3 regions of the Neobacillus sp. 204 genome follow, and region 3 is predicted to be linked to each of the others. Evidence: predicted binding sites of a transcription regulator. Region 3 holds the regulator's gene; each other region holds the start of a gene.
What was found. Region 3 encodes Rex, which represses fermentation and respiration genes when NADH is low (regulators of the CRP and FNR family bind a similar motif). Its sites were predicted from a motif close to TTGTGAAATATTTCACAA; they were not measured.
Positions count from the first base shown of each region.

Region 1: the regulator Rex is predicted to act here: its motif matches at 5,359-5,376, upstream of ACJ004_RS01195 (cytochrome c oxidase subunit 2A).
Region 2: the regulator Rex is predicted to act here: its motif matches at 2,448-2,465, upstream of ACJ004_RS05170 (polyhydroxyalkanoic acid synthase subunit PhaR).

Region 1 covers NZ_JBJORY010000001.1:228,722-236,133, forward strand. Annotated here, with positions in the region: gene ACJ004_RS01165 (chromate transporter) at 1-479, shown strand, start outside; gene ACJ004_RS01170 (chromate transporter) at 479-1,006, shown strand; gene ACJ004_RS01175 (VOC family protein) at 1,119-1,574, shown strand; gene ACJ004_RS01180 (DNA-3-methyladenine glycosylase family protein) at 1,875-2,720, opposite strand; gene ACJ004_RS01185 (2-hydroxyacid dehydrogenase) at 2,980-3,951, shown strand; gene cyoE (heme o synthase) at 4,329-5,273, shown strand; gene ACJ004_RS01195 (cytochrome c oxidase subunit 2A) at 5,438-5,587, shown strand; gene ACJ004_RS01200 (cytochrome c oxidase subunit II) at 5,600-6,067, shown strand; gene ACJ004_RS01205 (cbb3-type cytochrome c oxidase subunit I) at 6,130-7,412, shown strand, end outside.
Region 2 covers NZ_JBJORY010000002.1:231,564-238,975, forward strand. Annotated here, with positions in the region: gene phaC (class III poly(R)-hydroxyalkanoic acid synthase subunit PhaC) at 1-1,052, opposite strand, end outside; gene ACJ004_RS05165 (3-oxoacyl-ACP reductase) at 1,121-1,864, opposite strand; gene ACJ004_RS05170 (polyhydroxyalkanoic acid synthase subunit PhaR) at 1,939-2,343, opposite strand; gene fabG (3-oxoacyl-[acyl-carrier-protein] reductase) at 2,662-3,396, shown strand; gene ACJ004_RS05180 (acetyl-CoA C-acetyltransferase) at 3,779-4,969, shown strand; gene ACJ004_RS05185 (hypothetical protein) at 5,106-5,324, shown strand; gene ACJ004_RS05190 (hypothetical protein) at 5,425-5,742, opposite strand; gene ACJ004_RS05195 (cation:proton antiporter) at 6,010-7,412, shown strand, end outside.
Region 3 covers NZ_JBJORY010000024.1:4,046-11,457, forward strand. Annotated here, with positions in the region: gene ACJ004_RS28265 (ABC transporter ATP-binding protein) at 1-1,313, opposite strand, end outside; gene moaC (cyclic pyranopterin monophosphate synthase MoaC) at 1,493-1,990, shown strand; gene ACJ004_RS28275 (redox-sensing transcriptional repressor Rex) at 2,026-2,691, shown strand; gene ystJ (NADP-dependent malic enzyme) at 2,848-4,095, shown strand; gene ACJ004_RS28285 (sulfite exporter TauE/SafE family protein) at 4,323-5,075, shown strand; gene dcuS (DcuS/MalK family sensor histidine kinase) at 5,114-6,715, shown strand; gene ACJ004_RS28295 (response regulator) at 6,712-7,412, shown strand, end outside.

The DNA of each region.
Region 1 (7,412 bases), on a different contig from region 3:
TAGTCGAACGGTTTAAATGGATGAATATTGAAGAATTTGGCGATGTGTTAGCGATTGCAAATACATTGCCCGGTCCTATCGCAACAAAGATGGCAGGCTATATCGGATTCCGCATTGGCGGCGTACCTGGAATGATGAATGCCATCATTTCTACCATTTTACCTACTATCATTTTAATGATTATATTACTTAGTACATTAATACAGTTCAAGGATTTGAAATGGGTTCAAGGCATGACAAAGGCAGTTGTTCCGGTTGTAGCAGTGATGCTTGCAGTCTTAACGTGGGAATTCGTACAGAGTGCTATTAAAGGGCTCAAGTGGTTTTTTACTACATTGCACATCCTTGGCGCATTAGTCCTTATCGAATTCTTCGGCATTCATCCCGGCTTTGTAATAGGAGCCCTTTTAGTCATTGCTGTTGTAAAACCTTCCAAAAAATCTGAGAAAAGGGTCCAGCAGAAGGGACTGTCCATATGATGATTTACTTGCATGTCTTTTGGGTCTTTTTCTTAACGAACATTTTAGGGTATGGTGGGGGGCCAGCCACCATACCTCTCATTCAAAAAGAAGTAGTAGACCACTATCATTGGATTACTACACAAGAATTTAATGAGGCATTGGCAATGGGGAATGCCCTGCCCGGTCCAATTGCAACAAAGATGGGAGGCTACATCGGATTTCAAGTAGGAGGGTACATTGGTTCAGGGTTGGCAATATTTGCGACAGTCGCCCCGTCTCTTATCCTCATGCTTACTCTAATGGGCCTTCTGTATAAGTTTAGGACATCTCCGCAAGTCAAACGTATGACACTTTACGTCAAACCGACAATTGCGGTTCTACTAGGAGTGATGACATTTCAATCATTCTATGAATCTTACTTTCAAATAGGGATAGGGCACGTTCTATTTTTAGGAATAGGCAGTTATTTATTAATGGAAAAAGTAAAAGTGCACCCCGGATTAATCGTATTTGCTTCACTTATATACGGTGCAATCAATTTGTAGAGATTAGTCGAAGCATTCAATGTGCTATGGTAATGCATTTGTACTGGATTTTTCAATGGTGGGGTTAAGTAGTATAATAGAAGAAAATTTGTTCTTAAGGAGTTGACCTTTCATGACATTAAGACTAACCCCCTGTATAGTTATGGACGGAAACGCAAAGGAGGCCGTTCGTTTTTATGAGAAGGTATTGGAAGCAAAAGTTCTAAATCTTCAAACTTACGGGGATATGCCAATTCCTTGCCCAGAGGCATTAAAGGAACGTGTGGCAAATGCAATCCTACGAATCGGAGAAAGTGAACTCATGTTATTCGATGCGCCAAATCTACCTGTTCCTGATGGGAATAACGAAAGCGACCAAGAGCAAGTGCTTACAACTCATCACAACGGTAACTCTGTTGTTACCATAAATATTTCAATAAATGACGTGGGAAAAACGAAACAAATCTTTGGTATCTTGCAGCAAGGCGGTAAGGTAATTGCTCCTTTAGAAGAAGTTCCATTTAGCCCAGCATTCGGCACCGTAAAGGACAAGTTTGGTGTAACCTTCATTCTTGTCACTCAAGTGTAAAACCAATAAATCGAGTGCTAAGTTTCAATCGAGCACTCCATTTTTTTAACGGTCAATGGAATTCTCGACTAATACCCGTGCTTCCTTATTTTTAAGTAAAAGGAGAACTAGTGGCCCTGACTAATGCCCATAATACCAGATTTTTCGGACTAACGGGAACTAGTGGTCTCGACTAATTCCCACAACCCCAGATTTTTAAAACAGATGGGAACTAGCTTAAGATCGTCCCCTATTTATATTTTAACTTACCGGAGGAACACCTGTGTGGGCTTAAATTTATTCTGTTTTGTCATTTGTGAGTTAATAGAGAACACGCCATAAATAAAAGGTTGCATAGGATTCCCAATTTGCCCATGGAATCGATAATGCATGGATTTCTTCTTTAGTCGGTTTTCTATCCATATGTAGTAATGTTTTTATCGAATTAATTAGACCGACATCATCAATTGGGAAGGCGGTCGGAAAGCGAAGGCAGCGCATCAGCACATAATTGGCTGTCCATGGACCAATTCCGCGTATTTTTATTAAGCTTTTTTCGACATCTTTAAAGCAGCCATAGTCCATTAATTTTTCTTTGGATAACTCGCCATTCGCCATTAATTGCGCAATGCCAATAATATATTCACTCTTTTTCACGGTCATTTTAATATCAGCCAGATCATTTGGTGTGAGCTGGGCAATTTGTTCAAAAGATGGGAAGATCCAATATTTTTTTCCATTCCATTCGATCGAATCGCCAAACCTTTCAACAAACTGTTTTTTTAAGGTATAGGCGAAGGCTAAGTTAATTTGCTGCCCTAAGACTCCCCAACAGAGCGCCTCAAACAAATCGGGAATGCCGATGAGGCGTAATCCATAAAATTTTTCTACGGGTATTTTAAGTAATGGGTCAGCTTTCGCCAGTTTATAAAAGGGGGTTAAGTCTTTATCGAGGTCAAACCATTCTAGAATATATCGGACCACCCTAGTAGTATCGCACGGTTTACCTTCTAAAAAGTGAACAATCATTTGGTTGTTATCGTTTACTTTTATTTGTACAAGAGTTCGAATTTCGTCAATAGCGATAACCCTTGTAATAGTTTCATTTTCAATTTCATACATACATTCATTTTTATTCCGCTCTAAATAACCAAGATTTATTTTCATATCAAACTCTTCTGGGAGTGGAATAATAATATCTTCTTCAACTTTATCAGGCTGATCTTCTAATGTATTTTTAGTATTGAACACTTTATCTCCCCCGGTTATTTGCTATATTCTATTATTATCACAAGAGTATAAAAAATAACTCCTTTATCTTGCTGTTTCAGTCAAAAATCTATTATTTTTCCTTCAATAAGATGTATATTGATTAAGTAATTATGTTAGTCGATAGAATGAAGGATTTGAAGGTGAGGAATCTTTGATGAAACCAAAAGTTATTGTCTATAAAAAAGTCGATTCAACTGTTTTAGATTATGTTCGTAATACTTGTGAAGTAATTTATTTTGAAAACTTAGATTCGCAGACACTTTCTTACTTCTATCAAGAAATAAAGGAGGCAGAGGGAATTCTTGGCTCTGGATTAAGAATCGATGAGAAGTTTTTAAAACAGGCTCCTAAACTAAAAGTGATAAGCAATATTTCAGTTGGCTACGATAATTTAGATCTTCCTCAAATAACGATGCGAAAAATTATGGCAACCAATACTCCTGGGGTTTTATATGATAGTGTTGCCGATACAATTTTTGGTTTATTATTGGCAACCGCAAGAAGAATGCCAGAATTAAATCAGATGGTAAAGTCAGGGAAGTGGACACAGAATATCAGTGAAGAACAATTTGGCGTAGACGTTCATCATAAGAAATTAGGAATTATCGGAATGGGTGGGGTTGGCGCGGCTATTGCTAAACGAGCGCATTTTGGCTTTGATATGTCCATTTTGTATCACAACCGCTCACGAAATTTAAAAGCTGAACAAACCTATCAAGCAACCTATTGTTCCCTTGAAGAAATATGTCAGCAAGCTGATTTCATTTGCTTAATGACGCCACTAACTCCAAACACAGTTAAGCTTATCGGGGAAAAGGAATTTAAATTAATGAAGAAATCGGCCATATTTGTGAATGGCTCACGTGGTGCAACGGTGGATGAAGATGCCTTAGTTTGGGCCCTTCAAAATAGGGAGATTTTGGCTGCAGGACTAGACGTGTATACCCAGGAACCAATAAGTCCGGATCATCCACTATTAACTATGGATAATGTAGTCACATTGCCGCATATTGGTTCTGCTACCTACGAAACTCGTTTGAAGATGGCCCAACTTGCCGCAGAAAATCTAGTGCTTGGGCTGCAGGGGAAACAGCCGCCATCAATAATTAAGGCTATTTTCGCATAGATTGTTGTTTTTCGTTTAAGTTCATCAACCCGTATAACTATATGCTTCGTGGCATCTTTTCGTAAGAACCTTTGCGAAAATTGCCTAGAAACTTAGTAAATGCCCCTTATAAAGCTCCAATAGCAACAAAGTTTACGAAAAGAGCCTTAATTAATCAAGATGTATTAACCGAAATTAGATAAATTAAAAAGGCGTGGAGAATCTTCTTAAAAAAGAGATTCTCCATGCCTTTTTTGTTGATCTACAAGATGAAATGCAGCCTATTGGGAATAGGCAACAGTCATTTCCAGGTGCCTGACACCAATTAATGTGATAATCTAAATAAGGTATGATAGAATTATATTTGTTTTGTACTACTTCTTAGGAGAGGATATTAAATGAGTACTAATGAGATACCTTCTCTACAGAAGGATGGGAGCTCTATGCTATCAAATCAACGAAATATCTCTAACATAATAACTGATCTAAAATTACTTTTTAAAGCCAATGTTTTAATCGCTAATGTCCTTCCAGTTTTTGCGGGATTTTGGTTAGCGTTATATTTTACGAATGGTTCTCTTTCAGCCAATTTGGATGTCTTACTTTTGACAATCTTCGGAAGTACAATGGTCATTGCTGGGGCACTTACGCTCAATAATTGGTACGATGTTGATATTGATACCGTAATGGATCGAACAAAGAATCGTCCAACGGTAACTGGGAATTTTTCGCTTCTGCAAGTATTAACAATAGGCATTTCCCTTACTGGAATTGGCTTTATTCTCTTATTTTTTACGACCTTCGAAGCGACTTTATATGCTTTTGTAGGCTGGTTTACCTATTGTTTTCCATATACCATGTGGTCAAAACGGCGGTATGCCTTTAATACCGTAATTGGCAGTGTTTCTGGTGCAGTGACACCATTAATTGGTTGGACAGCTATTGCACCTGGATTTCAAAAAGTTCCAATGATCTTATTTTTAATCTTATTTATTTTTCAAATGCCCCATACCTTTGCAATTGCTGTTAAGAAATATGATGAATATAAAGCGGCTGGAGTGGCCATGCTTCCCGTTGTTCGTGGATTAGCGGTGACCAAGCGGCAAATGGTTATGTATATTGCCTGCTTATGTCCATTACCATTCTTTTTAGCACCACTAGGGACTACCTTTATGGTCATAGCTACCTTGCTTAACGTGGGATGGTTGGTTGTCAGCATTAGTGGATTTTTTAGTAAAGATAATTATAAATGGGCACATGTGAATTTTTTGTATTCCGTAAATTATATAACCATTATCTTCCTGACGATGATTGTGGTTACCTTGCCGATATTCAATCACTAAGGGTACATTTTAGATAAAGTCTGATTCCTGTAGGCAAATTGTTGCCTTACAAGGGATCAGACTTTTTTTTTTCAAATGCAAAGATGTGTGATTCGGTTCACTACACTGAGAATTGTTCCCAATTATGATATAAGTATGAAAATAAAAAAAGGGGTTGGTTTTGGATGGGACCTACAAAAGTAAATAACAAAAAGAAGTCTGGCGAGGTTCAAGAAGCACCGTTAAAAGGTACATGGATCTCTGTCAGTGTGGTAGGTGTGGTCATCTTACTAACGTATTTCTTATTGTTTGGACTATATATGGCTAGAGTATAGGGGGGAAAAACGATGAAGATGCATCTTGATGAAAAGATTTGGCTGACCTTAAGTTTTGGGATAATCATGATATTCATGTTTATCACCGGCTACCAAGCATTTGCTTTAGATATGGCTCCACCAAGTAATAAAGAAATTATTGATCCCCAGAAGGTAGACCAATCAGCACCATTCGATCAACCAGGTGTAAAGCAAATTGGTGAAAATGAATATGAGGTTGTGATGACTTTACAAGTATTCAGTTTTAATCCTGGAAATTTTGAAATCCCCGCTGGGTCAACCGTGCATTTTACACTAACGTCAAAGGATGTTGTCCACGGATTTGAAATTGCGGGAACAAATGTGAATGCAATGGTTATGCCAGGACATATTCAAAAAATCACTCAAAAATTTGATAAACCAGGTACTTATTTAGTGCTATGTAATGAATATTGTGGGGCCGGTCACCAAGCCATGAGTACAACTATTACGGTGAAATAAAGGGGGGAAACAAAGTGCAAACAGTAAATTCTTTTACACTTAAAGATAAAGCAAATAAAGCGATGGGAATAAGCAAGGAAGATGCCTTATTAACAAAGTCCTATATATTTGTAGCATTTGCGGCACTCCTTCTGGGCGGAATATTAGGACTGGTGCAAGGACTAAATCGATCCGGACTACTAGAATTGCCATCATGGCTTAACTACTATCAAGTCCTAACAGCACATGGTTTATTACTAGTGGTTGTCTTAACTGCCTTTTTCACGATTGGTTATTTTTATGCATCACTTTCCCATACCTTAGGCGGCCTGCTGCCAAAAGTAAGAAAGATCGCATGGATTGGTTTTGGAATGAAGATTGTCGGTTTCGTATTATGCGTCGTACCAATCCTAATGAACGAAGCATCTGTAATGTATACATTTTATCCACCGATGGCCGCCCATCCGGCTTTCTATATCGGATTAGTATTCATCGCATTAGGCGTTTGGATGTGCTGTATTGGGGCATTTATCAATGTGGCTAATTGGAGAAAAAACAATAAAGGACTGCATGTTCCAATCCTTGCTTACTTTGCAACTGGAGTGTTTATCCTTTTGTTCTTTGCTCTTATCCCAGTTGCCATTGAAGTTTTAACGATTATTCCATGGGCTTTTGGCTGGGTTAAAACCATCAATGTCATGGTTGCTAGAACATTATTTTGGGCTTTTGGTCACACGTTGGTTAATATTTGGTATTTAACCGCCGTGTCCGCATGGTATGTAGTTGTACCAAAGATTATCGGAGGAAAACGGTGGAGTGATACACTAACTCGCGTCGTTATTATTGCCTTAGTTATTATGAACATTACTGGTGGATTCCATCATCAGATTATTGATCCAGGAATTGCAGAAGCAGTTAAATTTATGCACGTATTTATGAGTTTAGCGATTGGATTCCCTTCATTAATGACGGCGTTCGCCATGTTTGCTGTATTTGAACGGACAGCAAGAAAGCAAGGGGGGAAAGGCTTAATAGGCTGGTATAAGAAAATGCCTTGGGGTGATGTTCGGTTCTTAGCACCATTTATAGCAATGGTTGCCTTTATTCCAGCCGGTGCGGGTGGTATTGCCCAAAGTACCAATCAATTAGACCAGGTGGTTCATAATACGATGTGGATTGTTGGACATTTCCATCTAACATTAGGGATGTCGGTAGTAATGACCTTCTTTGGGATTAGTTATTGGTTAGTTCCATATATTTCAAAACGTGTTTTAACTCCGCAAATAAATAAGTTAGGTGTTATTCAAACTTGGATCTGGACAGTCGGTATGATATTCATGGCAGGTGCGATGCATTGGGTTGGATT
Region 2 (7,412 bases), on a different contig from region 3:
GTTGGATAGGTAATTTTTGTCGCTTGGCTGCCAAACGTAATCGAAGTATGCCCAACTGGTAATACTTTAAATTGTTTGTCTTCACTTGAAATCGCATTCATCAAAGCCTCGACTTGATGCGGTGGGGCAATAAGGTCGTTTACCCCAGCTAAGTTCAGGACATTCGCCTTGATATTTTCAAGTTTAACCTTTTGACCACGAATAACCAGTTCACCTTTAATCAGTTTGTTCTTTTGATAGAAGTCTCTAATCCACTGACGGTAGGCTTCACCTGGAAATAAGATTCCATCGTTTAACCATTTTCGTAGTAGTTTGAAGCTCTTGATGAAATTTTCATTATCAGCACGCTCATAGAGACTAATAAATGGTCCAAAGTTGGTCCCCATTGGATTGATCATTTTGTTTCCAAAGTCTATCATTTCTGGAGGAATCACACCAAGGGTTTCTACCACTTTATCAATATCAAAATATCGCTCATCTAGCATCGCACCATATGCGCCACTATTTTCAAAATCAAACGGACTAGTCATAAAGATAAGGTTGCGGATTGGCAATTCAGGGTGTAGAGCCGCAAATGCAGACGTGATCGTTCCACCCATGCAATATCCAAGGATCGATACTTCCTCAACTTTCGATCTTCTCATTACCTTACGAACAGCACGTGGGATATAGTCCATAATGTAATCATCTAGTTTCATATGTCTATCTTCGTAACCTGGTGTACCCCAATCTAGGAGATAAACATCAAATCCGCGCTCAACTAAAAATTCTATTAAACTGCCACCCTTGGTTAAATCCAAAATATAGGGTTTATTAATTAGAGCATACACTAATAGAAGTGGGATTTTATGTTTATTTGGTTGATCGGAAATATACCGGTAGAGTTTTGCTTTATTTCTAGTCCAAACAACTTCTTTCGGTGTAGGTGCTACCTCAGGTTCAGCATCGGTCGTTAACACTTGACTTGCCCTAATTACTCGTTGATACGTCTCTTGATACTTTTGAGGTGCAAATTCGAGCACCTCATTCCATTCTTTCATAAGAACGTTAATGACTGTTCACTCCTTACTCAATTTATTTACTCATTTAATATATAAAAAAATTCGTACCTTCATGACACTTACATGTAAAGTCCGCCGTTAATATTTAATTGCTGACCAGTAATATAGTCTCCATCTTTACATAAGAAAACCACACCACGAGCTATTTCTTCTGGTTTGCCTAAACGTTTTTGCGGTACTTTTTCAACGATTCCTGCAAGAACTTTTTCAGGAATGGCTTGGACCATCTCGGTTCCAATAAATCCTGGGCAAATCGCATTAACTGTTACTTTACTTTTAGCAAGTTCAAGTGCGAGAGATTTAGTGTATCCAATTAACCCAGCTTTGGCTGCAGCATAGTTAGTTTGTCCAAATCCACCGGCTTGGCCAATGATTGACGAAATATTGATAATGCGGCCTGCATCTGATTCAAGAAGATAAGGTAAAGCTGCAGATGTATTGTTGTAAACACTGTTTAAATTAACATCGATTACTTTTCTCCAATCTTCTTCGTTCAATTTTTTAAACGTGCTGTCTCTTGTAATTCCTGCATTATTAACCAGGATATCTAATTTGCCATAATGGTTGATCGTTTCTTGAACAAGGTATGCTGCTTCATTACTTTCTGAAACATCAGCTTGAACTGCGTATGCATCTCCGCCAAATTCATTTATTTCTGCGACGATTTTATCAGCTAGTTCTTTGCGGATATTATAGTTAATAACAACTTTCGCGCCATTTTTAGCCAGTTCTAATGCAATCGATGCACCAATTCCTCTGCTGCCGCCTGTTACAATTGCTACTTTGTCTCTTAATTCTGTCATTTTTACGCACCTCATCTATTGTAGTTGTTGGTTGACTAAATTACTTGGTTTTACATGCATTATGTAATGCGTTTCTATTTGGTTTTATCTGGTGTTTTTAACAAAGCCAGGATTTGATTCAATTTATTATCCAAACTCTTCATTTCCTTTTTTAAATTCGACAATTCTGTCTTAAATGACTCCTGATCTCCCTGATTAACCAATTTTTCTTCCAAGCTTTCTTCTAAATCATCTACTTTTGCATCTACATTAACAATCAACGAGGAAATGTCTGCAAGGTCTTTTCGAGATGGAACATTCATAAATTCTAAATAACGTAATGTTGATTCATCGAGCATTTTTTTAAATTGAAGATTCATTTCCAAAACCTGTCCCATGCCTTGAGAAGGGAAATCCTTGCTGATTTTTTCATCGAATAATTTACTTGATTGTGAATATAAATCCTTCCACATTTCAGAAAAATTAAAGTCTTGGCTCATTTTTTTTCCTCCTAAAATACTTTTGTTGACGTAATCATCATACCTACTTCATAGAATTTTTTAAAGGTGAAATATTGAAAATTATCCAAAAACAATTCTTCATTTTTTGACAAATTTCTCACTTGGATTAAATTCCCAAACCAATTACCAAGAGTGATAAATAGGGATAATCCGTCATAAATATGGGTAAAAAGGGTTTATTGCTGTTGTCAAAGCCTTGCATCCATCACATGGTTTGTCGCGAATTTTTCTATGCATTTGCCAAGGGTTGATCTTGAAGCTAACTGTCAAATTGGAAAAAAATAAGAGGTGATATTATTGCAGTATAATAAAAAAGTCGTTTTAATTACAGGTGGAGCACAAGGGATTGGCAAAGAAACCGCTAAACAATTTCTTCAAGAGGGAGCAAGTGTCGTAATTTGTGATTATGATGAGTCAGCTGGTAAAAGTGCATTAGAAGAATTCAATAGTGAAAAGGTAGAGTTTTTTAAAGTAGATGTAACAGACAGTGCCCAGATCGAAGCGATGGTTCGTTCCACGATAGAAAAACATAGCCGAATTGATATCTTAATTAACAATGCTGGAATTACCCTTGATGGCTTTCTTACTAAAATGGAGGAATCCGATTGGGAAAAGGTCATATCAGTAAACCTCTCTGGTGTTTTTAAATGCACAAAGGCCGTAGCTCCCATTATGTTAAAACAGGGGTCGGGTGTCATTCTTAATGCATCTTCAGTTGTGGGTTTATATGGAAATATTGGCCAAACGAACTATGCTGCGACAAAAGCCGGGGTTATCGGGTTGACCAAAAGCTGGGCGAAAGAATTTGGTCCAAAAGGGATCAGGGTCAATGCAGTCGCACCAGGTTTTATAGAAACTGGCATGACGGCAGCGGTACCAGACAAAGTACTGCAAATTATGAAGGAAAAGACCCCGCTTAAAAAGCTTGGAAAGCCAGAAGATATTGCCGCTGCGTACTTATTTTTGGCTTCAGATAAGGCTAGTTATATAAACGGGACGATCTTAAGTGTAGATGGCGGCTTAGTGATTTAAACAAAATAGCAAACGGGAAGGGAGGAAATTAACATTTTCTCTCTTTTTGTTTTTTTATTATATAAATTAATAATATTGAAAAATAATGATCCAAAAAATATTTCTACAAAATCTGTCATTTTCTTATATAGTTCAACACGTACATTTTTCCAGTTAATTTTGAGTTTTTATTTTATATTTTAATGCGCTTCCATTGCTGTAAGTTGATTTTTGAACATTTTACTGAAAGAGTTTAAATGTGTTTTTGCACAATGAAGCAATAAAGAAATCAAATTATAACTCTGAATTTGTCGAATAGTTTGTCACTAAAAGCACGGCTAATGTAGTAATATTTGTGTGGAATTATTATTCGAATACATAAATTACTTTGGAGGAGATTAGGATGACAGTAAATGAAATAGTAATTGTTAGTGCTGTAAGAACGCCAATTGGAAGTTTTCTAGGAGGTTTAGAAAACGTTTCAGCCACCCAGTTAGGATCCATGGTCATAAAAGAAGCTATTCAAAGAGCTGGAATTAGTCCCAATGATGTAGAACAAGTTATTATGGGGAACGTTTTACAAGCAGGCTTAGGCCAAAATCCAGCCAGACAAAGTGCCCTTGCTGTTGGTATTCCTCAAGAAGCCACAGCTATGACAATAAATATGCTCTGTGGTTCAGGCTTAAAAGCTGTTCATTTAGCTACCCAAGCTATTCTTGCTGGTGAAGCAGAAGTAGTGGTTGCTGGTGGAATGGAGAATATGAGTCAAGCTCCATACCTACTAAAAGGCGGACGGAACGGTTTTAAGATGGGCGATCAGAAAATTTTAGACAGTATGCTTCAGGATGGATTAGTTTGTGCGGAAAATGACTACCATATGGGAATTACGGCAGAAAATCTTGCCGAGAAATATGAAATTTCACGTGCCGAACAAGATGAATTTGCAGCGTGGAGTCAGCAGAAGGCACAAGCTGCGATTGAAGCCAATCGCTTTGCTGATGAAATTGTCCCTGTAGAGATCCCTGGCCGTAAAGGACAAGTGACAATATTCAGCCAAGATGAATTCCCGCGGTTTGGAACGACAGCAGAAGGATTAGGAAAACTTCGTCCTGCCTTTAAAAAAGATGGAACAGTTACGGCGGCAAATGCTTCAGGAATTAACGATGGGGCTGCAGCGTTTGTTGTTATGAGCCGTAAAAAGGCCGAAGAATTAGGAGTTACCCCTCTTGTTACAATAAAAGCGAATGCTACCGCAGGTGTGGATCCGAGTATTATGGGAATCGGGCCAGTTCCAGCTGTAAAAAAAGCTCTAAAAACTGCGTCTTTATCCATCGATGACATCGGCCTAATTGAGGCAAATGAGGCATTTGCTGCCCAATCTATTGCAGTGGATCGCGAGCTTCACTTTAGTAAAGAAAAGCTAAATGTTAATGGTGGTGCCATTGCACTTGGTCATCCAATCGGTGCAAGTGGAGCAAGAATTTTAGTGACTTTAATTCACGAAATGAAGAAAAGAGAAAATCGTTATGGTTTAGCCACCTTATGTGTCGGTGGAGGACAAGGTGTAGCAACGATCATCGAAAATGTTAAATAAGACGTCGTAAAAAATGGCTGGGAGGCAAACTCCCAGCCATTTTTTTGGGGGTTACGAGAGGTATTTTTTACCTTTAATAAAAACAAAAAGCAGGGTGATGATATAGAGGTATTACAAAACAAAAGGAGAGATAATCATGCCTCAAATTGATGTAAACCAACTAAGCCAAGCAAAAGCAAATGTAGCACTTACGGAAGAATTATTAACAAAAGCAATTGAAAAAGCCAATTCCGACCCAACACTTGCAGAGGAAGCCATTAAACAAGCATCAAATGAAATTTCGAATGCTTTAACAGCTGTAACTCAAGTTCAAAAGTCAGCCCAAGCCCAATCCCAATCCATTGTTACTGAATAAACTTGCTATTTATTCAATCACCACGAAATGGTGGATAGCCTAAAAAAAATGAACACCCCAGGGAAGTCTCTACGGGGTGTTCATTGTTAAGTCATTGAAATTATCCTTCAATTTCATGATGTTGAAAGCCGTTTTTGGTGGCATACACTTCATACCATTTGTATTTGGGGGATTTAAACCACTCATACTGTGGCAAATAAATCAAATATCTTATATTGCCATCTGCATCAAGAATGGATTTGAATATTTTTACTGGGCCAATTCCAAACGTTTGAGCCAAATATCCTTCCATTCCATCAAGGACCACATTTTTTTCAGCTTCCTTTTCCTCCTTATATAACTTAATCAGGCCATCAGCAAAGACACTTAATAAGACTAAAGTAATAGCAATTAAAGCGAAAACCAATAATTTCAACAATTGAATATCCTCCTAAGTTTTTTAAAGATTCATATGTATAATTACAACACTGTTAAACTTCTAGCCCCCGGCTTCAACCCCTTTACAAAAATGGATTCCTCTTGATTGTACATCCGCTAGGAAAGTAAAGATGTGATGAAAAATACATAACCACGCTTTTATAAAAAGAAAATTATTTTTACGCATGGTCCTTTTTATTTTAAACAGTAAATTAATGATACGTTCTCCGCTAAATGGATATGATGAATTTATAAGGAGGTTTAAAACGTGCATGAATTAGATTTCCACCATATTTTCGAACTTGGACTTACATTAATTATGATTGCAGCGGGTATTACTGCTATCGCAAAAAAAGTAAAGCAACCTTATCCCATTGCATTAGTAATTGTTGGAGCTATTATTGGCCTTATCAACATTCCGGCCTTAGTGGCAGTAAAGGATTTTATTACAGAAGGAGAAGTTTTTAATTTTGTCATTATTACGCTGTTCTTGCCAGCCTTATTAGGAGAAGCGGCATTAAAGCTGCCCTTTTCCCATTTAAAAGAGAATAAAGGGCCGATTTTAGCTTTAGCTTTTGGAGGTACGCTATTATCCTTTCTCATTACCGGTTTTTCAGCGTTATGGCTTTTAGATTTTTCCATTCCAAAAGCCTTTGTTTTTGCTGCATTGATGAGTGCCACTGACCCAGTAAGCGTGATATCTATTTTTAAAAGCGTGGGGGTAAACAAAAGACTAGCAACTGTAATTGAAGGAGAAAGTTTATTTAATGATGGACTGGCTGTCGTCCTGTTTAAAATTTCCGCCTTTTATTTACTTACATATCTTGATCTTGGCATAGTAGGTGCAGGCTATGGATTATGGGAATTTATTAAAGTGATCTCACTTGGACTCATCATTGGCGGTGCACTCGGTTATGGCTTCTCTAAATTAACCAGTTATTTTGACGATTACCCATTGGAAATCATCTTTAGTATTATTCTATTTTACGGGGCATTCTTACTTGCTGAATCTATGCATGCCTCAGGCGTAATTGCCGTTGTTGTTGCTGCCCTGATGTTTGGAAATTATGGAGCAAAAATTGGCATGAGCCCAACGACGAAGTTAAATATTAATAATTTTTGGGAAGTTACGGCATTGCTAGCTAATTCAGTCGTATTTTTAATGGTTGGATTAGAAATAACCAAGATTAACTTAGCAGACAAATGGGGGTTAGTTTTTCTTGCTATTTTGATTGTACTTATTGCTAGAAGCATTGCTGTTTATGCAAGCTTAATGTTTACTAAAAATTTCCCAACTTCTTGGAAGCACGTGATCAACTGGGGAGGTTTAAAGGGATCCCTATCGATTGCTCTTGTTTTAAGCCTTCCTCATGATTATTCAGGACGGGAGGACATCTTAATCATTGCCTTTAGTGTGGTATTATTCTCATTAGTTTTCCAAGGACTTACGATAAAACCGTTATTATCCGCCTTAGGGCTTAATAAAAAAGAAGTAGGGTATAAGGAATATGAAGAACTTATCGCACGGGGACACCGATTTGAAACAGCCATAAATGAAATACACACAGTTAGAAAAAATTTGTTCATTACCGAAACAGCAGCAAAAGAAGTAATAACCCATTACGAACAAGAATTATCATTATTACAAAGCAAATTGGAGAAACTTTTTGA
Region 3 (7,412 bases):
TCATCACCGGAAAATAAGAAATTACCAAGTACCGTTCGAATCTCTTTTTCATTTTTTAACGGGTAATCATCCCATAGCTCATTTAAAACACGCTTATTGGAAGTTAATTCTGCTTGCTCCTGATCATAATAGCCGATGGCAAGGTTTGTCCCATAGAGAATTGTTCCTTCAAGGGGAGCCAGTTTTTTAATAAGGGTTTTTAATAAGGTTGATTTACCGATCCCATTCGGACCTACTAAGGCAATGCTTTCACCCTTAAAGGCGCGAAAAGAGATGTCCGCTGAAACCCTTTCGCCCTGATAGCCTACAGCTAGGGAATCGACCGTTAAAACGTCATTGCCGCTTTGTTTTTCAATTTCAAACGAGAAGGTAGCCGACTTTTCATCCCCAAATGGGCGGTCCATCAGTTCCATCTTCTCAAGCTTTTTGCGACGGCTTTGGGCACGTTTGGTTGTCGATGCCCGTGCTAGATTTCGGTTAATGAAGTCCTGCAGATCAGCAACCTCTTGCTGTTGTTTTTCAAAAAGCTTTAAATCACGCTCATAATTAGCCGCTTTTTGATCAAGGTAGGAACTATAGTTACCTGTAAACCTTTGAATTTGCTTACGGGATACTTCATAAACCTGCGTAACCACTTTATCTAAAAAATATCGGTCATGGGAAACAATTAAAATGGCCCCGTGGTAACTTTGCAAATATTGCTCCAGCCAGGAAAGGGTATCAATATCGAGATGGTTGGTCGGCTCGTCCAATATTAAGATATCGGGCTTGGTTAAGAGCAGCTTACCAAGGGCAAGCCGAGTTTTTTGACCTCCGCTTAAACTGGATATCATCAGGGATTTATCAGGAAAATTTAACCCATGAAGGACAGAACGCAGCTCTGCCTCGTACTGATATCCACCTTGCTCTTTAAATTTCACCTGCAGATGATCGTACTCTTTTAGGACTTTCTCGTATCTCCCATGGTCATCAAAAACAAGAGGATCGGCCATTTGTTCTTCAAGGGTACGGAGTGATTTTTCCATTAAAAGCAGTGGTTCAAAGACTGTCAGCATTTCTTCCCATATGGACAAAGAAGACTCTAAACCAGTATTTTGTGCTAGATAGCCAATCGTTACTTCTTTTGGCTTAATGATTTCTCCGCCATCATGCGACAGGTGTCCAGCAATAATCTTCAATAATGTCGATTTTCCTGCCCCATTGCGTCCCACTAAAGCCACACGGTCTCGAGTTTGTAATTCTAGTTTAATATTCGATAAAATAAGGTCAGCACCATAATATTTTTGTAGTTGATTAACCTGTAACAAAATCATTCTCATTCACCTCTATTACATAGGTTTAGTGTACCTTATTCCCGGTATGTCGGCAATAAACTGCTAAGCAGGTTAGGAGGATGAGAGTTTTAATTCGACAAAAAACCTTGGATTTAGTTCAAAGTTTCACACACATAGAAGGAAAAATAGTGTATGATTTGATGGGAGGATTTTTTTATATGGCAGAATTTACTCATTTTAATGAAGAAGGCCGAGCAAAAATGGTCGATGTCAGTGATAAGCCTGAAACGGCACGTACGGCAATTGCTCATTCCAGCATTACCATTAGTAAAGAAATTTATGATAAAATTACCAATAACGAGATGAAAAAAGGCGATGTCTTAGCAGTGGCTCAGGTAGCTGCAGTCATGGCAGCAAAAAAGACTTGGGATTTGATTCCGATGTGTCATCCGATTCCATTAACAGGGGTTAATATTTCTTTTTCCTGGGAACAGGACACGCAAGAGAACTATCGTTTAAATATAGCAGCAGCCGTTAAAACCAAGGGGAATACAGGGGTAGAAATGGAAGCGTTAACAGCCGCTTCAGCGTGTGCTTTAACGGTTTATGATATGTGTAAAGCCGTTGATAAAGGTATGGTGATTGGACCGACGTATCTTGTCGAAAAAACGGGCGGTAAAAATGGTGATTTTAAGAGAACTGAAAAAGTTAAATGATATTTAACTAAATTATCCAAGGGGTGTGGGAGATTATGAGTAATGAAACAATGAAAATACCACAGGCGACAGCAAAACGGCTGCCCCTCTATTACCGATTTCTAAAAAACCTGCATACATCCGGTAAACAAAGGGTCTCTTCAGCCGAACTAAGTGAAGCAGTAAAGGTAGACTCCGCCACAATTCGCCGCGATTTTTCTTATTTCGGTGCATTGGGGAAAAAGGGTTATGGGTACAATGTTAATTATTTGATATCCTTCTTCCGTAAAACTTTGGACCAGGATGAGTTAACAAAGGTTGCCTTAATAGGGGTTGGAAATCTAGGCACGGCGTTCTTAAATTATAATTTTTTAAAAAATAATAACACAAAAATAGAATGTGCCTTTGATGTTGATCCAGAAAAAATGGGAACCAAGATTCGCGAGGTCCCAGTTTATCATATGGATGAATTAGAGAAGGTTTTAACTGAGGGGGGTATATCCGTTGCCATTTTAACGGTTCCGGCCCCTGTAGCACAGATGATTACCGACCGACTTGTAAGTGCAAATGTAAAGGGGATATTAAACTTTACTCCAGCACGATTAAATGTCCCTCCACTGATTAGGGTGCATCATATTGACCTGGCAGTGGAGCTGCAATCGCTTGTCTATTTTTTAAAGCATTATCCGACGGTGGAAGTAGAGGAAGAAGAAGAAGAATAACTAGTTAAGAGGCTTTTCACAGAATTTGTGGAAAGCCTTTTGTATTTTTAAACCCTGCTTTTTTTAATTACATAATCTATCAAAATACGGACGTATGGACTAAGATTTAGGTAGATTAATGCAAACGGTTACTAAACCGGAAAGTGGGGAAATCCAATGTCAAGTTTACGAGTTGAAGCGTTAAAAATGCACAAGAAGCATCAAGGAAAAGTCGGGATTTATTCAAAGGTTAAGGTACATAATGCAAAGGATTTAAGCTTAGCATATTCACCTGGTGTGGCAGAGCCTTGTATGGATATTTATGAAGACGAAAGCAAAGTCTATGATTACACTTCAAAGGGCAATCTTGTTGCGGTCGTTTCAAATGGAACTGCAGTCCTTGGGCTGGGAAATATTGGACCAAAAGCAGCGATGCCTGTTATGGAAGGAAAGGCCGTGTTATTCAAATCCTTCGCAGATGTTGACGCATTTCCTATTTGCTTAGCCACCACTGACACAGACCAAATTGTAGAAACCGTTAAGTTACTAGAACCAACATTTGGAGGCGTGAACCTAGAGGATATTGCGGCTCCACAATGCTTTGAAATTGAAGACCGCCTCCGCAAAGCCTGTGAGATTCCAGTTTTTCATGATGACCAGCATGGAACTGCGATTGTAACAGTGGCTGGTTTAATTAATGCATTAAAATTGGCGGAAAAGAAAATTGAAGAAATTCGTGTCGTAGTTAATGGAGCAGGTTCGGCTGGAGTAGCAATTGTTAAGCTCTTGTTACATATGGGTGTTAAGGATGTTATTTTATGTGATACAAAAGGAATTATTTATGAAGGCCGGCAGTCCGGAATGAATCGATTCAAGGATGAAATGGCGCGAATGACTAATCGCAATCAAAAGCAAGGAACGTTAGCCGATGCACTAGTTGATGCAGATGTGTTTGTAGGGGTATCAGCTGCTGGTGCCGTTACAAAGGAAATGGTTGGTTCGATGCACAGTGACCCGATTATTTTTGCCATGGCAAACCCGGTACCGGAAATTATGCCGGATGAGGCAAAAAAAGCTGGCGCACTTGTAGTGGGGACAGGACGTTCTGATTTTTCAAACCAGGTCAATAATGTGCTTGCCTTCCCAGGCATTTTTCGGGGTGCTTTAGATGTACGTGCCAAAGAAATCAATGAGGAAATGAAGCTTGCCGCGGTATATGCGATTGCTGGTTTGATTTCTAATGAAGAGCTTCATGCGGATTATGTCATACCGGATCCATTTGACCCTAGGGTTGCTGCAGAAGTAGCGGCGGCAGTGGCTTTTGCTGCAATGAAAACAGGGGTAGCCAAAAGAAATGTCAATGTTGCAGAAATTAAACTGCGCCTAATGGAATTAACAGACACCAAACAACCAGTGCTTGTTTAAGTCCAAGTTTCAAAAAATACTAGCTTTTAATGAAGGACTATCTCATTCAAGTGTGAGATAGTCTTTAAATTTATGGAAATTAGAGCATGATTCAGATAGGATATAAAATTTTTAGTACAATAATAGATGATTCTGCAATTTTTTTTTCAAATCAGTCTGTAATCAGGACTATTTATAAGTCATTTCCTAGAAGGATATCTAGGGTTTTGCAATTGGAGGGGATGAAGTTGGCAATTGTGCTGACTATGTTTGTGCTGGGGGTTTTATTAGGATTTGTTGGAGCAGGGGGCTCTGGCTTTATTATTGCCATCTTAACAGTTATTTTTGGAGTTCCAATACATGTGGCGTTAGGGACTTCTCTAGCAGCAATGGTGTTTACTACTTTGTCAGGTGCCTACAGCCATTTTCGTCAAGGAAATATCTCTATTAAAACAGGTCTAATTGTAGGTGGGTTTGGTTCAGTTGCTTCCTATTTTGGTTCAAAGCTCGCTGGATTGATTCCAATCCATTCTTTACATTGGTTGACAGCGGGGATGTTATTTCTATCTGCGGTGATCTTGGTGGTCCGCTTATTCATTGTTCAGAAAATAAAGGCAGATAACAAAAAAGAGACAACAAGCAACCTTATTCTTATTAAGAGAGCGGCTGTAGTCGGAGTGGTTACAGGGTTGTTGTCGGGAACATTTGGGATTGGTGCTGCACCGTTTATTCAAATTGGCTTGCTTTTGATTATGGGACTCACACTTAAACAATCAGTGGGTACGACAATGCTCGTTATTTTGCCGATCGCTTTAGCAGGGGGAGTCGGCTATTATTTCCAAGGGTACTTGAATTTTACCCTTTTAATTGAAGTGGTCGCAGGAACAATGATTGGCACCTATGTTGGTGCTAAGTTTACAGACCTTGCACCTCAGCCTGTATTAAAAAGTGCGATGGTCCTAACCCCTATTTTAGCAGGAGCAATTTTACTCATAAGTTAATATATGGGGGCTGTCGACTGCCAAAGATGGAGGGAAATATGAGAAAGGGAAGATGGAGTTTAAAATCGGTGATTATTGTATTTGTTTGCCTTGTGGTTACTTTTTCCCTATTGATAACTGATTTACTTATAAGTTCCAGAATTGCTTCAGAGACGGAAAAAAATCAGGCTGCACAGGCAAGAAATGTAGCTCGAATGGTTGCACATAGTCCGCTTGTAATTGAAGCGATGAGTGGGAAACGGGATGAAAAGGAAATTCAGACCTATGCAAATGAAATGAGAAAGGTCACAAATGTTTACTTTATTGTGGTGATGGATATGAAGGGAATCCGCAAATCCCACCCCGATAGTAAAAAAATAGGGTTAAAGTTCAAGGGTGGAGATGAAGGACCTGTCCTAAAAGGAAAAGAGAATGAGTCTATTTCAAAGGGGTCTCTTGGACCTTCATTACGCTCGTTTACACCAATTAAGGATGCAACAGGGAAGCAGATTGGGGCAGTAGCCGTTGGGATTTCTCTAGATAATGTGGAAAAGGCAGTCAGAAAGAGCCGAACCGGGATCTATATTGGGACAATGATTGGAATCTTAATCGGTGTTATCGGGGCTGTTATTTTAGCGAGGTATATAAAAAAAATCTTACTTGGGCTTGAGCCGGTTGCGATTGCTAAATTATTAGAGGAACGGAGCGCGATGCTTCAATCAGTCCGTGAAGGGATTGTCGCGGTTGATCAAGAGTCAAACATAACACTTGTCAATCGAGCTGCTTTAAAGATGTTTAAAAAGGCGGGCCTGCCCGATAACCCAATGGGGAAAAATATAGAAAAATATATGTCGACAACTCGCTTAAATGATCTCTTAAAAACAGGTAAAGCGGAATTGGATGAAGAACAGAACGTAAACGGGATGACCATTCTAACCAACCGAGTCCCTGTTATTGTTGGGAATAAGGTAGTGGGTGCAATTGCTACTTTTCGCGATAAAACAGAAATACAAGTACTCGCTGAAGAACTAACAGGAGTAAGAACTTACGCAGATGCACTTCGTGCCCAAGCACATGAGTTTATGAATAAACTTCATGTTATTTTGGGGATGGTCCATACTGGGTATTATGAAAAAGTTGTCGAATATATCAATGAAATAGTAGATCATCGTAATAATGAAATTGGCTTCGTTACCAAAAAGATAAAGGACCCTGTTTTAGCAGGCTTTTTAATTGGAAAGTTGAGTTATGCAAGGGAATCAGGGACGGAGTTATCTGTTTCCTGTGAACAACCCCTTCCTCAACCAGCGGATTCAGATGTAACACACAAACTAATTACCATTGTTGGTAATTTAATTGATAATGCCATTATGGCTGTGACCGGTTGTGCAGTCAAAAAAGTAAAAGTAGAATTTGATTATGCAGATGATATTTTAACAATTGAAGTAAAAGATACAGGAACAGGGATGAGCGATGAAATACAAAATCAAATTTTTAACAAAGGATTCTCCACAAATGGTGAAAATAGAGGGTTAGGATTGTATCTCGTCTCGCAAGCGGTTAAAAAGTTGGAAGGGGACTTAATTCTTTCATCAAAGCCAGGAATAGGGACCGTTTTTGCTGTGTATTTACCATATAATCGGGAGGGGGGGTCAGAATGATTCGTGTGATGATTGTTGAAGATGATCCAATGGTGGCTGAATTTAATAAACGTTATCTCGAGCAAGTTCATGGGTTTACATTGATGGCAATGGCAACATCTGTGGACGAGGCGATTAAGTACATTGAAAAACTAGAAATCGATCTTATCTTATTGGATATATTTATGCCGGGGAAACTAGGATTAGAGCTGTTAACCTACCTCCGTGAAAATGACAAAGAGACCGATGTTATTATTATTTCAGCAGCTTCAGATATGGAGCGGATTAAAAAGGCCTTAAGGTACGGAGCTGTAGATTATTTAATTAAGCCTTTTGAATTTGAACGCTTCAGTAAAGCGTTAGTCGCCTATAAGAACCAAACAAAGGTTATTCAGACTCAACCTGTGATTAATCAAGACGTCTTGGACCAACAAATCCTGCACCGAGAGGAAAGGCCCCTTATCGAAGACCTGCCGAAGGGATTGACGAAAGATACCCTAAAACAAATTTGGGAGACAATTTTGGAGTTAAAAAATGCCCCGTTTTCAACTGAGGACGTTGTAAAAGTCGTCGGAATTTCCCGGGTTTCTGTCCGTAAGTATTTAAATTTTTTAAAGGAAATTGGAATCCTGGATGTTAAGGTAATTTACGGTACAGTTGGAAGACCCGTATACCAGCATGAATTTAATCAATTGAAAGAATATCTAATCAAAAACTT